One region of the Streptomyces sp. NPDC003691 genome, then DNA from elsewhere that is predicted to be linked to it. Evidence: riboswitches for the same ligand, from Rfam matches in the RefSeq annotation. Region 1 holds a riboswitch; the other holds the start of a gene.

What was found. A riboswitch is a leader RNA that binds a small molecule or an ion and turns the genes downstream of it on or off. The one in region 1 is predicted to bind cobalamin.
Region 2: another riboswitch for cobalamin. It lies ahead of ACWDR0_RS17350 (DUF4430 domain-containing protein); the one in region 1 lies ahead of ACWDR0_RS09955 (ABC transporter substrate-binding protein).

The regions. Positions count from the first base shown of each region.
Region 1 is NZ_JBSFNQ010000015.1:10,694-17,906, reverse strand. It holds gene ACWDR0_RS09970 (putative leader peptide) at 1-65, opposite strand, end outside; gene ACWDR0_RS09965 (ABC transporter ATP-binding protein) at 132-950, opposite strand; gene ACWDR0_RS09960 (FecCD family ABC transporter permease) at 947-2,239, opposite strand; gene ACWDR0_RS09955 (ABC transporter substrate-binding protein) at 2,236-3,252, opposite strand; cobalamin riboswitch at 3,291-3,437, opposite strand; gene ACWDR0_RS09950 (Mov34/MPN/PAD-1 family protein) at 3,479-3,901, opposite strand; gene ACWDR0_RS09945 (amino acid permease) at 4,209-5,657, opposite strand; gene ACWDR0_RS09940 (DUF2017 domain-containing protein) at 6,144-6,875, opposite strand; gene clpS (ATP-dependent Clp protease adapter ClpS) at 6,875-7,189, opposite strand.
Region 2 is NZ_JBSFNQ010000032.1:56,759-63,971, forward strand. It holds gene ACWDR0_RS17335 (snapalysin family zinc-dependent metalloprotease) at 1-274, shown strand, start outside; gene ACWDR0_RS17340 (helix-turn-helix domain-containing protein) at 386-1,063, opposite strand; gene ACWDR0_RS17345 (flavin-containing monooxygenase) at 1,138-2,520, shown strand; gene ACWDR0_RS17350 (DUF4430 domain-containing protein) at 2,659-3,150, opposite strand; cobalamin riboswitch at 3,298-3,427, opposite strand; gene ACWDR0_RS17355 (ribosome-inactivating family protein) at 3,767-4,495, shown strand; gene ACWDR0_RS17360 (DUF6603 domain-containing protein) at 4,513-7,213, shown strand, end outside.

The sequences.
Region 1 (7,213 bases):
TGGAGCCGCGCGACGAGCAGCACGGCGCCGCCCTGCGTCTTGTCAGCCATGTCGTGGAGAACCATGCGGTCATCGTATCGATTCCCGCCCCCGGGACCGGAATGTGATCTCACACTGCGGGACGGATCCGCTCAGCCGGTGGACATCGCGCCCTGGTGGTCCGGCGGGAGATAGGTGATGGTGGGGGCGCCGGTCCCCGGATGGACGGCCACCTCGGCCCGTACCCCGTACACCTCGGCCAGCAGCGCGGGGGTGAACACCTCCTCCGGTGTCCCCGAGGCCACGATCCGCCCGGCCTGGAGCACATGGATCCGGTCGCAGAAGTACGCGGCCAGGTTGAGGTCGTGCAGGGCGAGCAGGCTGGTGGCGCCCAGGCTCCGGACCAGGGCCAGGATCTCCCACTGGTAGCGGATGTCGAGATGGTTGGTGGGTTCGTCGAGGACGAGCAGGGCCGGGTCCTGGAGCAGGGCGCGGGCGACCAGCGCCCGCTGCCGCTCCCCGCCGGAGAGCGACGGGAAGGCGCGCCGGGCGAGGTCCCCGATACCGAGCCGGGCCAGGGCCTCGTCGGCGGCCCGGCCGTCGGCCGCGGTGTCCGACTCCCAGAACCGCTTGTGCGGGGCCCGCCCCATGAGGACGATCTCGCGGACGGTCAGCTCGAACTCCGGCCGGCTCTCCTGCGGCACGGTCGCGACCCGCCGCGCCCGCTCCTTGGGCCCGAGTGCGAGCAGATCGGTGTCCCCGAGGCGGATACTGCCCGCGGTGGGGCTCAGGGTGCCGTACACGCAGCGCAGCAGGGTCGTCTTGCCGCTGCCGTTGGGGCCGACGAGTCCGGCGGTCTCGCCGGGGCGCAGGTCCAGGTCGGCGCCTTCGACGAGGAGCCGGCCGGTGGTGGTGGCGTACGAGAGTCCCCGTACGGTCAGCCCCGCGGGGGCGGTGGCGGGGCGGGTCATGCGGGGGCTCCTTCCGTGCCGTCGACGGAGCGGCGGCGCATCAGCCAGAGGAACAGCGGCCCGCCGATCAGCGCGGTGAGCACCCCGACGGGGATGTCCTGCGGCGCGGCGAGGGTACGGGCCGCGAGGTCGGCGACCACCAGGGCCACGGCCCCGCCGAGGGCGGCCACCGGCAGCAGCGCCCGGTGCGCCGCGCCGACCAGCAGCCGGGCGGCGTGCGGGACCATCAGGCCGATGAAGCCGACCGCGCCGCTCGCCGCCACCAGTACCGCGGTGACCAGCGAGACCAGCACGAAGACGGCCGCCCGGAAGCGGGCGACGTCCAGCCCGAGGACGACCGCGCCCTCCTCCCCGACCAGCAGCAGGTCCAGCGGCCGGGCCAGGGCGAGCAGCAGCGGGAGCGCGAGGCAGACGACGGCCGTGGGCAGCCAGACGCTGTCCCAGCGGGCGCTGCCGAGGCCGCCGAGCGACCAGTACAGCGCCTCGCGGAAGTGCTCGGGCCGGGAGGAGGCGACGAGGACCAGGGTGGTCAGGGCGGTGAAGACATAGCTGATGGTGACTCCGGCGAGGACCAGCCGGGTGCCGGTCATCCCGCCGCCGTTCCGCGCCAGCCCGTAGACCAGGAGGAACGCGGCGAGGGAGCCCGCGAAGGCGCCCGCGGGCAGGGCGACGGTGGTGGTGACGCCGATCCCGAGGACCAGGACGAGTACGGCGCCGGTGGACGCCCCGGAGGAGATCCCGAGCAGGAACGGGTCGGCGAGCCGGTTGCGTACGAGGGCCTGGAGGACCGTGCCGACGACCCCGAGCCCGGCGCCGACGACCACCCCGAGGAGCACCCGCGGCAGCCGGACGTCCACGACGATCGTGCGGAAGGGGCTGGGCTCGGCGCCGGGCAGCAGGGCCGCGAGGACTTCGCGGGGCGGGATGCGTACGGAGCCGAGCGCGAGCGCCGCGAGGACGGCGGCGGCCAGGGCCGTCAGCAGCCCGGCGGCCACGGCCCCGAACCGGAGCCGGGAGAGCGCGGGCGCGGAGCCCTCCGGCCGGGATTTCCCGGGCGGGGGCGGTGCGTCCGGGCTGCGCTCCGTCAGCGGGGGCGGCGCGTCCGGGCTGCGGTCCTTGCGCGGAGGCGGGCCGGTGACGGGCGGGACCGCCGGGGCCGGGGCCCCGGCGGCGGGCCTTGTGGGCGGCGCGGAGTCCGCCGGGGCGGACACGGCGGGTGCGGGCCGCTCCGGGGCGGGCGGGCCGCCGGAGCCCGGGGCTCCGGCGGCACCCTGCGGTGCGGGCGTCATCGCGCGAGCTGCGGGGCCAGCTTGGCGATCGCGTCCGGCGCGCGGACGCCGAGGACCGCGTCGGAGAGCGGCAGGACGGCGAACTTCTTGTTCCGGATCGCCGGGACGTCCTTCAGCGCGGGGTCCGTCAGCAGCTTCTGCTTCTTCTGAGCCAGGCTGGTCGCGCCGTAGTCGTAGATCACGATCACCTCGGGCTTGCGGGCCACGACCTGCTCCCAGGTGGCGTCGCCGAAGCTCTTGGGGATATCGGCGAAGACATTGCGGCCGCCCGCGCGGGTGATCAGCTCATTGCCGATGCCCTTGCCGCCGACGGTGAACGCGGTCTTGTCGCCGCTGTCGTAGACGAAGACGGGCACCGGTGCGGTCTGCGTCTTCTTCAGCCCGGCCGCGGTCTTCTCGACCGACGCCCGCGAGTCCGCGATCCACTTGTCGGCCCGGTCGCCGACGCCGAAGGTCCGGCCGACCTCGGCTATCTCGCGGTAGACGTCGTCGAGGGTGGTCCGGTCCTTCGTGCAGTACTCCAGGTTGAGCCGGGTGTCGATGCCGGCCTTCTTCAGCTCGTCACGGGTGCGGCCGTCCTTGGCCTCGAAGGCGCTGGCGTAGCCGCCGTAGACGAAGTCCGGGTTCGCGGCGAGGAGCTTCTCCTTGGACGGGTACTCCTTGGCGAGCACCGGGACCGCGTCGTACGCCTTCTTGTAGCGCGGGAGCACCTCGTCGTCGAGATAGGCGGTGCCGACCAGGGACTTCTCCAGGCCCAGCTCCAGCATGACCTCGGTGACGTGCTGGTTCATGGTGACGGCCCGCTTCGGGGGCGCCTGGTAGGTGGTCTTCACGCCGCAGTTGTCGACGGTGTACGGGAAGCCGGGCGCCGCGGCGGCCTTGCCGCCGCCCTTGCCGGAGTCCGAGCCGGAGCCGCAGGCGGTGAGGGCCAGCGGGAGCAGTGCGGCGGCCGCGGCGGTCAGGGCGGTACGGCGACGGCGGCCGTACGGGCGCCGGGATATGCGCGTGGACATGCGTGGGTCCTCCTCCGGGGATCCGCGTCCCCTGGGTCATGGGAGAAGGGCGATGGGTCAGTTCCTGGCTGACGGCCGACGGACGCGGCGCGCGGAGTGCGCGCACGTGTCAGTCGACCGGTCACAGTGGCGGGACCGCGCCGGATTCGCACCGGCTTCCTGGGTCCCAGCGCCCCGTATGGAGTTGAAGCGACAGCGGTGGGGTGGAGATGGGTGGAGCTGCGGGTCAGTATGCCTCGACGACCCGGACTTCCTCTTCCGTGATCTTCTCGTCGACGATCCGGAACGAGCGGAACTGGAAGGGTCCCTCGCCCGCGGTGTCGGCGGTGGAGACCAGGACGTAGTGCGCGTTCGGCTCACCGGCGTAGCTGACGTCCGTGCGGGACGGGTACGCCTCGGTCATGGTGTGCGAGTGGTAGACGATCACCGGCACCTCGTCGTTGTCGTCCAGCTCGCGGTAGAGCTTCAGGAGGTCGCCCGAGTCGAATTCGTAGAACGTGGACGACCGGGCCGCGTTCTCCATGGGGATGAATCGTTCCGGCCGGTCGCTGCCCTCGGGGCCCGCGACGATGCCGCACGCCTCGTCGGGGTGGTCGGCGCGGGCGTGCGCGACGATCCGGTCGTAGAGGTCCTGGGTGAGCGTCAGCATGCGGATCAGGATAAACGCGCGCCGGGCGGACGGCGGAAGGGTGCCGGGGCGGACGGCGGAAGGGCCGGTCCCCGGCTGTCGGACCGCGAGTGAGCCGAAGGGGCGCGGCGAGTTCTGGAAGGAGAACGCGCGGAGGCCGCGAGGAACGAGCGGCCGAGCACGATCGACTGAAGAACTCGTCTTAGGCGCCCCGGAGGCGAACCGAGCCTGGAAAAAAGGGGATGCCGGGCGGCGGGTGGGGCGGGCAGGCAGTCGCCCACCCGCCGTCCGGCACGTTCGGGGGCCGCGGATGACGGCCCGGTGGCCGTCAGCGCTTGGCGAAGGCCGTGCCCTCCGGGTTCTTCGCCCGGAGGACGAGATACGAGACCCCGAGCACCAGCGCCCAGAGCGGTGCCACATAGAGCGAGATCCGGGCGTCCTTGTCGATGCCCATCAGGACGATCACCATGCCGATGAACGCCAGCGCGAACCAGCTCGTCCAGGGGGCGCCGGGGGCCTTGAAGGAGGATTCGGCGACCTCGCCGCGGGCGGCCTTGGCGCGGTAGCGGATATGGCTGACCAGGATCATGATCCAGGCCCACATACCGGAGATGGTGGCAAAGGAGACGATCTTGTTGAAGGCGTCGCCGGGCCACTGGTAGTTGATCCACACACCGATCAGCATCAGACCGGCGGAGAAGGTGGTGCCGATCAGCGGGGTGCCGTGCTTGGTGAGCTTGGTGAAGAGCTTCGGGCCCTGGCTGTTGAGCGCGAGGTCGCGGAGCATCCGGCCGGTGGAGTACATACCGGAGTTGCAGGACGACAGCGCCGCGGTGAGCACCACGAAGTTGACGATGCCCGCGCCGATCTGGAGGCCCATCTGGTCGAAGGCGGCGACGAACGGGGAGACGCCCGGCTGGAAGTTGGTCCAGGAGACGACCGACAGGATCATGATCAGGGCGCCGACGTAGAAGACGGCGATCCGCCACGGCACGGTGTTGATGGCCTTGGGGAGGGTCTTCTCCGGGTCCTTGGACTCACCGGCGGTGACTCCGACCAGTTCGACCGCCAGGAAGGCGAACATCACGATCTGGAGGGTCATCAGGGTGCCGCCGAGGCCCTTGGGGAAGAAGCCGCCGTCGCTCCAGAGGAGGGAGAAGGAGGCGGTGTCACCGGCGTCGGTGAAGCCCAGGGTGATGATTCCGGCGCAGATCAGGATCATGCCGATGATGGCGGTGACCTTGACCATGGAGAACCAGAACTCCAGCTCGCCGAAGATCTTCACGGAGATCAGGTTGGCGAGATAGAGGATGACCGTGAAGGCCAGGGCCGAGATCCACTGCGGCAGGTCGAACCAGTACGTCATGTACTCGGCGGCCGCGGTGACCTCGGTCATTCCGGTGACGACCCAGAACAGCCAGTACGTCCAGCCGGTGGCGAAGCCCGCGAAGGGGCCGACGAACTCCCGCGCGTACTCGGAGAACGAGCCCGCGACCGGGCGGTACATCAGCAGCTCGCCCAGCGCCCGCATGATGAAGAAGATGACCACGCCCGCGATGGCGTAGGCGAGGATGAGGCTGGGGCCCGCTTTGGAGATGCCCTTGCCGGCGCCGAGGAAAAGGCCCGTGCCGATGGCTCCGCCGATGGCGATCATCTGGATCTGACGGGCACCGAGTGTCCGGTGGTACCCCTGGTCCTCCGCGGTGGCCGCCGGGGCCTTCGTCCCGGCCGGTCCGCCCGGACCGTTCTTGCTGTCGTCGACCTGCACCGAGGTCATAACTGGTGCGCCCTTCTCTCCATGCCGATCCGCGTGCGTCGCGCCCCCCGGCGATACGACTGCGGATCAGTTCCTGATCCCCCCGGATATGGATGGAGTGCCACCGGCGATCCGCCGGCTCAAGCGCCTCCAGGAGCATGGGTGGCGCCCCTGGTGGTCGTGAAGATTTATCACGGTTGCTACAGAGATCAATCCGCCGCTTTGTGGCACACCGCACAGAAAGAACCGGACAAACGTTACTTTGATGGGCGCATTACCCCAGGCTGGTAACGCGATCGTTATTCGGATTTGAGTGTCCGTTGAGCGAACAACCGAACGGACGGACGGTTGCGGGCCGGCCGGGGCGCCGAGCCGACGGGGGCGGCGGACGGCCGAGGCGCCGGGCGGGGTGCCGGGGGCAGACACCGGGGCAGCGGAACGCCCCGGGGCGAGTGCCGCCGGGGCGCCGGAGGAGCAGGGAGAGAGGGGCGGAAGGGGGCCGGGGGCTCAGGGCAGCAGGGTGCCGACCAGGGTCTCCTGGAGGACGCCCAGCCAGAGGTACGCCATCACCATCGGCTTGCGCGGGTCCCCGTCGGGAAGGTGGTAGAGCCCGCCGCCCTGATCGCCGGCCGCGTCGTCCTCCTCACTGACCTCCAGCCGGGCGCCGATGGTCAGCCGCAGGTCGTTGAGGGCGCCGAGCCACTGCCGGGACTCGTCCGGAGTCAGCTTCAGTACGGAGACGGACCCGCCGCCCGCCTCCAGCCCGTCGAGGGCGCGGACCAGGGCGAGCGCGTTCGCCCGCTTGCCCGCCCGCAGGTCGTTCTCCGTGAAGCGGCGGAACTCGGCGGAGGCGGCGCGGCGCTCGTCATCGCTCATCCCGGGGCGGGAACCGGAACCGGGACCGGGGCCACCGGGGCCGGGGCCCTGGCCGGGCGCGGAACCGGAACCGGAACCGGAACCGCCGGAGCCCGGGCCGGAACCGGAGCCCGCGGCGTCGCCGCCGCGGTCCGGGCCGCCGTAGGCATCGGGGAAGAGCCGGGCCAGCGCCGGATCGGACGGCGGCTCGCTCGGCCCCTCGGCGAACAGCGCGGCCAGCGGGTCCTCGCCCTCGACCGGCTCGTCACCGGGCCCGATGAGCTCCAGCATCTGCACCGCGAGGGAGCGCAGGATGGACACCTCGACATCGTCGAGTTCGATGACCGCGCCGCCGCCGGAGAGCGGCTCGAAGGGACCCGGCATCAGTTGCGGTCCTGGGAGAGGGTCGCCCACAGGCCGTACCCGTGCATCGCCTGCACATCGCGCTCCATCTCCTCGCGGCTGCCGCTGGAGACCACGGCGCGTCCCTTGTGGTGGACGTCGAGCATCAGTTTGCGCGCCTTGTCCTTGGAGTATCCGAAGTACGCCTGGAAGACATAGGTGACGTAGCTCATCAGATTGACGGGATCGTTGTGGACGAGCGTCACCCACGGTACGTCGGGCTCGGGAACGGCGAAACTCTGCTCCGCCGATTCGGGGCGTTCGATCTCAGTGGGAGCAACACTCACCTGAACCATGCTGCCACCCGGGGCCGCCCCGCG
Region 2 (7,213 bases), on a different contig from region 1:
CAGAAGCCGGGTCGAACTGGGCGCCCAGGCAGTCACCCTGGGCTATGACAAGATCCGTATCGTCGCGCACGAAATCGGCCACAACCTGGGGCTGCCGGACACCAAGCCCGGCCCCTGCTCCCAGCTGATGTCGGGTTCGAGCCCCGGCACCGCCTGCCGGAACGCGATCCCGAACGCCACCGAACAGGCCCGCGTCGAATCGGCCTACGCGGGCGGTGCCGCCGCCGTCCGTACCCCGGCCACCGGACGCGTCCTGGTCGACGCGCCCTACTGATCGCCCCGTTGCGGGGTCCGGGCAAGCATCGTCCTCACCGGCCCCGCCACGGCCTGACCCGGCGATGCCGTGCGCGTCCGCCCACCGGGCGATGTGCACGGCACCGCCGGGTCAGGAGTTCCCGTCCGATACCGCGGTCCCGCGGCGGCGTGCCCGGTAGGCGCGCTGCCGGCAGACAGCCGAACAGTACGTACGGGGCCGGCCGCCGGAGGCCGGCCGCACCGGCTCCCCGCAGCCGGGGCAGCACACCGGACTTTCGTCACCGGACGGGGAACCGGACGCCGCACCGGGCGGACTTTCGTCACCGGACCCGGTCTCCGTGTGCCGGATACCGACAGCCCGCGCGGCACGGGCGGCGGAGACCAGGTCGGCACCGGGGACGGCTCCGCGCGGGGTGTGCGCGGCGAGTTCGGACTCCAGGAGGGGGCAGTCCCGGACGATGTCGTCGTCCTCGCAGAGCCGGAGATGGCGAAGGTACTCCAGGGCCGCCCGCAACTGCCCGATCCGCTGCTCCAGCAGTTCCATCTGTTCGCCGACGGCGGTGCGCCAGGCGGGGATCGCCGCCTTTCCCGAGGTGACGACGGCCGCCTGGTCCAAGGGCATCCGGCCCACCACACAGCAGAGATAGGCGAGACCGAGACGGCGGAGGTCCGCCTCGCCGTAGAGCCGTTTGCCACCCGCACGGGCCGGCGGGTCGAGCACACCCCGGTCCTCCCACCACCGCACCGTGGACGGCGCAAGGCCGTACAGCGCCGCCGCTTCACCGATGGAGACACCATGTCGCGTCATGCCCCCAGTTGACATCAAGTCGACTTGACGGGACAAGATCCGAACTCCTACCCGTCCGGCAGGAGGAGTCGACCGTGTCAGAGGTCGGAAGCAGCACCGGAAACGCCGAGAACGCCCAGCACAACCAGAACTCCCAGCACACCGAGCACACCGCGAGCACCGAGTACGCCGAGACCGTCATCATCGGCGCGGGCCAGCAGGGCTGCGGCACGGCCGCCTCCCTTCAGGCCCTGGGCCGGGAGCACCTGGTGCTGGAGCGGGGGCGGATCGGCCAGTCATGGGGGCACGAGCGGTGGGACAGTCTGCTGGTGGGAAGCGGCAACCGGTCGGTGCGGTTCCCCGGCCGGGAGTACGACGGAGACGACCCCGACGGCTTTATGCCGGGCCGCGAACTGGCCCGGCGGCTGCGCCGCTATGCGGCGGACCGGAAGCTCCGGATCCGGGAGCACACGGCCGTCCGGCGGGTCGAGTGTCCGCCGGATACCTCCGGCCGCGGCGCCGTGCGGTTCAGGGCCCTGCTGCGCGACGGGGGTTCCATCGGCTGCCGCAACCTCGTGGTGGCGGTGGGCGGTTACGCCGCTCCCCGCACCCCTTCCTTCGCCGCCGATATCGACCCGTCCGTCACCCGGCTGCACTCCCACGACTACCGCAACCCCGGATCCCTGCCGGCCGGTGCCGTCCTGGTGGTGGGCGCGGGAATCAGCGGCCAGCAGATCGCCGACGAGCTGGCGGACGCCGGGCGGAGCGTCTATCTGTCGGTCGGCCGCCACGGCGCCTGGCCCCGGCACTACCGGGGCCGCAGCCTCCACGAATGGATGTTCGTGTTCGGCCTGGAGGAGGAGTACGTCCGGGCGGGCAACGTCGACGCCGGCCGCGGCGGGGTGCTGCCCGGCCTCCCGGTGGCGGCCGTGCTGGACGGCACCGGCGATCTCAATCTCGCCACGCTGGCCGGAAAGGGAGTCGTGCTCGTCGGCTCCGTGCGCGCGGCGGCCGGCGGGATCCTGCGGCTGGAGGAGAACGTCGTCGCCGTCGCCGAGGCGTCCGCCCGCAGCTTCCGGCGGGTGATCGAGACCATCGACACCGGCATCAGGGAACGGGGGTTCCCGGTCCCCGAACAGCACCCGGCCCCCCGTGTCGACATGGACCGCATCGCTCCGTTCGGAGACCGCCTCGACCTCGCCCGCCACGGCATCACCTCGATCATCTGGTGCACCGGCTTCGGACCCGACTACCGGATCCTCCCGGCGCGCGCCCTCGACGGCCACGGCGCGCCGCTCCAGCGGAAGGGCGTTCTCGGGGCGATTCCCGGCCTGTACTACGCGGGGCTCCCGGACGGGAATTCTCTCGCCCCGGTCGCCATCGGCGCCAATGTCGAGAACGGGCGGTTCATCGCCCGCCAGATCCATATCGACCATGTCCTCCGCTCGGGAACCGCGTCATCGGTGATCACACCGTAGGAACGCGGTTCGGCCGAGTGCCGCATCGCAGGAACGCGGTACGGCAGCGTGCCCCTTCCCGGGCCCCGCGGGCGGGAGGCTTCGGACCGGCTCCCGGCCCGCGGGTGCGGCTCCGGGGACTCCGCCCCGGACGCTCCGTCAGAAAGCGGTCCAGGTGAAGGAGACCAGATCGCCGGACTTTATCCGGAACTGGCAGCCGCCCACCGGGGTCGGCGTGCCGTTGACGGCGATGCTCCAGTAGGCCGATGCACCGCCGCTCACGTTCTTGATGGTGTCGACGAAGAAGTCGTCGAAGGACGGGTACCAGGGGCCGTCCCAGGTGAAACCGTGCTTGCGGGCGGCATCGTCGAGCGCGGCGGTCGGTGTGGGCACCTTGGCCGGATGGGCTCCGCCATTGGTGCCGTCGCACTTGTGGGTACCACCGGAGGCGGTGGTCACATCGTGCCCCCTGGTTCTGACCTTTCCGCTGAACAGCAGCCCGTCGGGCCCCTGGACGGTGAGGGAGACCTTCACCGGAGCGTTGGTACGGTGCGCGGGCGCGGCGGGTGCGGCGGCGGCGGGTGCCGCGGCGAAAGCCAGTGAGAGGACCGCCGCGGTGGCGGCGGCACGCTGAGCGAGCTGTGCGGGCATGGAACGCCTTTCGTCGGACCGGGCCCGCCGCGCGCCCGGCACACCGGGGCGGATCACGCCGCCCCGCCCCGCCGCGACCTGTGGCGGAAGACGGGACGGAACGCCCCTGGGCGCAAGGCTTCACGCCGCAGACCTGGCGGAGGAAGCAAAGCGAACCGTGTACTGGGCATCCCGGCTCGCGGCGCAGCGCGCCGCACACGGTTGCAGGTCAGCGCCGGACTCCCACCGGCTTCCCCCAGAGACACACGGCTATGAAGTTGTCACCCGGTCGGGGACCGGGATGACGAATCGTACGAGCACGGAGGCGAGTTGACCACAGCGCCGGGCCGGGTGACGGCGCTCCCGCACCCGGGCTGCCGGGCGGGACGCACCGCCCCCGTACCGGCGCTCCCGGGTGGTGGCCGCGCCCACCGCTCACCCCGGCTTTCCTCAAGGTGCCTGCCCCGCACATCACGCCCCACAAGACGCCTTCGGCACACATCTTGCCCTCCGTCACAGTTCCGGGGAATTCCGCCGCGGCCCGGCGCATCGCAGCCTTGCGCATCCGTCCGGACAGCAGCGAGACTGTGGCGGTCCACGGCGACGGGGAATCCGGCGGGGGGTCCGCGGAATGGTCATGGCAGACGGGGACGTCCACACCTATGCGGCCGGTTACGAATCGGATGCGCCCGCGTTCCGCGAGATGATTCGGTTTCTGCGCGGCCACTTCAACCCCGGCATCGGATCCCCGCAGAACCCCGATACCCGGTTCGTACGGGTGGATTTCGAGCTGGACTACGGGGCCAAGGCGGTCCGGCTCTACGTTCTGAAGCAGAATCTCTACGTCCAGGGCTGGTCGATCGGCCGGGCCGGCGCCACGGAGCGCTTTCTCGCCGCCCGCGGGAATCAGGCCGCACCCGAGCAGCCGGTGCCCGTGCAGACCAATCAGCGCGTCAACTCGAATTACTCCGAGGCCGCTCCGGACTTCGATATCGGAGGGTTCCAGATGATCAACGACCTGGAGACCCTTTACAACCATGTCGACAAGCTGGTGAAGACCGGATCGGGCATACCCGAAAAAGCCGAGGAAGCATTCCACCGGCTTATTATCATGACCGCGGAAATGGCCCGGTTCGGTGGGTTCTTCGAGAACTTCCTGACCGTCTGGCCGGAATCCTGGTCCCAGTACACGCGGCTGACGCGGCCGGACGGTACGGAGACGATGTACTTCAACGAGGCCGTCAAGAAGTGGGACGACCTTTCGGCGGTGGTCCGCGGGACAAAACCCGGTATCCGGTACGCCGGGCGCGAGGTGGGTCCGGCCGAGGCCGGACAGATCATGGGGAACGGCGCGCTGCACCAGTAGCCGACAGAGGGGGTCCGGTGGATCTCGATGCCCTGAAAGCGCACCTGACGAGCCCGGGGGATCCCCCCGTACTGCGCGCCACGGACACCGCGCTGCCCCCGCAACTGGCCGACCTGCTGGTGACGTTCCCGGACGGTGTCTGCCGGGGTGCCGCCGGTTCGCAGGAGCCGGGGTTCGACCCCGGACACACCGTGCTGACCCTCGTTCTCGTCTGCTCCCCCACCGGCTGGCCCGCGGGCGGCCGGGTCACGCTCACGGTGACCGGGGTGACCGTGACCGTGGCCGTGGACGGCTCCGCCGGGCTGGTTCTCAGCGGTACGTTCGACACCGTCGACGTGGTGTGCACGGTGACCGGGGGCGAGGACGGACGGCTCACCGCCGCCGTACGCCCCCGGCACCAGGGGGCGTTCGCCGGTGCACTGGACGAGCTGGGGGAACGCCTCGGCTCCGCGCCCGGGTGGCAGAGCGCCCGGCAAGGGCTGCGAACGCTCGGCCTGGCGGCCGGTGATGTCGCCGGATTCGACCTCCGGCTGACCCCGGCGGACGGAGCCGTACCGGCCGTCCACACCGTCACTGTCACCGCCATGGCCGTCGTCGCCGCGCTCGACCTCGGGGCCCTCCCGCTGGAGATCGCGGTATGGCTGCCCGACCTGCGGGTCAGCGGCCGGCTGCGCGGTGACGAGCCGGTCCGTGTCCGTGCCGTACTGGAGTCCTTCGGGCTGCCCGTGAGCGAGGTGCCCGCGGAACTCTCCGTCGCCGAACTGTCGTTCGCCGCAAGCCTCGGCAGGTCGTTCCTCGTCCGGCTGAAGGCCACGGGGGACTGGGGTATCGGGCCCTTCGCGCTCACGGCCCTGTCCGTGGCCCTCTACTACGACCCCGCCCGCGGCTTCGTGGCCGGGATCAGAGGCACGGTGACGATCGGCCGGTCCATCGAGATCGACCTGTCCGCCTCGCAGACCGGTGGCGCGCGGGGCGGCTGGACCTTCAGCGGTGGGCTGGCGGCCGGGGCGATCGCCATGGGCGACCTCGTCGACGCCCTGCGGCTGCCCGCAGTCCCCGACCCGCTCCGCTCCCTGGAACTCACCGCGCTCCGGCTCTCCCACACCACCGGTACCGAGGTCTTCGACTTCCTCTGCCGGGGACGGATCACCCTTGCGGACGGCATCACCGCGTCGCTCGCCCTGACCGTCACCCGGAACGACTCCGCCGTCCACTACGGCGGGCGGCTGACCGTCGGCGATCTCGTCTTCGACGTCGTCCTCGACTCGGAGCGGACCGGGACCGGTCTGCTGGTCGCCGGGTTCCACTCCGCCGACGACGGTGCACAGGTCACGCTCCGGGACCTGGTCGCGCACTTCTCCGCCGATCTGGCGGCCGGGATACCGGACAGCCTGCGTATCGGGCTCAAGGACGCCAAGTTCGTCCGCGTCAAACCGGCGGACGGCCCGGCCGTGTTCTGTGTCGGGGTCGACCTGTCGGCTTCGGTCGAGCTGGCCGGGCTCCCGCTCGTCGGCGCGTTCCTGGCCGAGGCGGGCAGCGACCTCGCCGTCGACAACGTCCAGATCCTCTACTCCTCCGGGGTGTTCGACACCGCCGCGGCCGGCGCCGCCAACACGCTGCTCGCCCGGGCCGGGGTGGTGGAGTTACCCGCGGGCGGGCTGAAGGCCGGACCGGCCGCCCTCGCCGATCTGCGCATCGGCGGGGAGCGGACACCCGTCGCCCTCGGTCTGCCCGCGGGACCCACTCCCCCCGGCGGTTCCGGCGGCTCCGCACCGGCCCCGTCCTCGTCCTCGTCTGCGCCCAGCGCGCCCGCACCGCCCGCGCCCGCCCCTGCCGGGCCCGCCGCCCCCGCGGCCGGCGGTGTCTGGTTCGACGTCCAGAAGCAGCTCGGGGTCGTCCGGATCAACCGGGTCGGGGTGATGTACCAGCACAACGTGCTGCTCTTCGGCCTCGACGCAGGGGTGCAGCTCGGGCCGCTGACCATGTCGCTGGACGGTCTGGCCGCCGGCTCCCCGCTGGACCGGTTCGCCCCCGTCTTCCGTCTCGACGGCCTCGGCATCGGCTACGTCGCTCCCCCGGTCGAAATCGAGGGCGCGCTGCTGCATCTCCCCGACGACCGGCTGGGCAAGGGGGTGGCCTTCCAGTTCGACGGCACCGCGACCATCGCCCTGCCGGACTTCTCCCTGGCCGCCGTCGGCTCGTACGCCCAGCTGACCTCCGGCGAGCCGTCGCTGTTCGTCTTCGCCCAGCTCGAAGCGCCCCTGGTGGCCGCGCCGCCGATCCTGGTCACCGGGCTGATGGCCGGATTCGGCTTCAACCGCGAACTCGCCCTCCCGAGCGCCCGGGAGGTGTCCGGGTTCCCCCTGCTGGTGCTGAACAAGCAGGGGCCGGACGCCGACCGGCGGCCGTCCGCGGTGCTGGACGTCCTGGAAGGGCGCAGCCCGGCCGTGCCCGGCGACCCGCCGCGGGAGTGGATCGCCCCGCGGCAGGGCGCGTACTGGCTGGCCCTGGGCATCGAGTTCAGCGTCGCCGAGGTGGTGAACGCCAAGGTGCTGCTGGCCGCCGAGTTCGGCCAGGAGACGGCGCTCGCCCTGCTGGGGATCGCCACCCTCCAGCTGCCGATGCCCGCCGAGTCCGCGACCCGGACCTACGTCTACGCCGAGCTGGGGCTCGAAGCGGTCGTCCGGCCCCTCGCCGGGAGCTTCGAGCTGGCCGCGC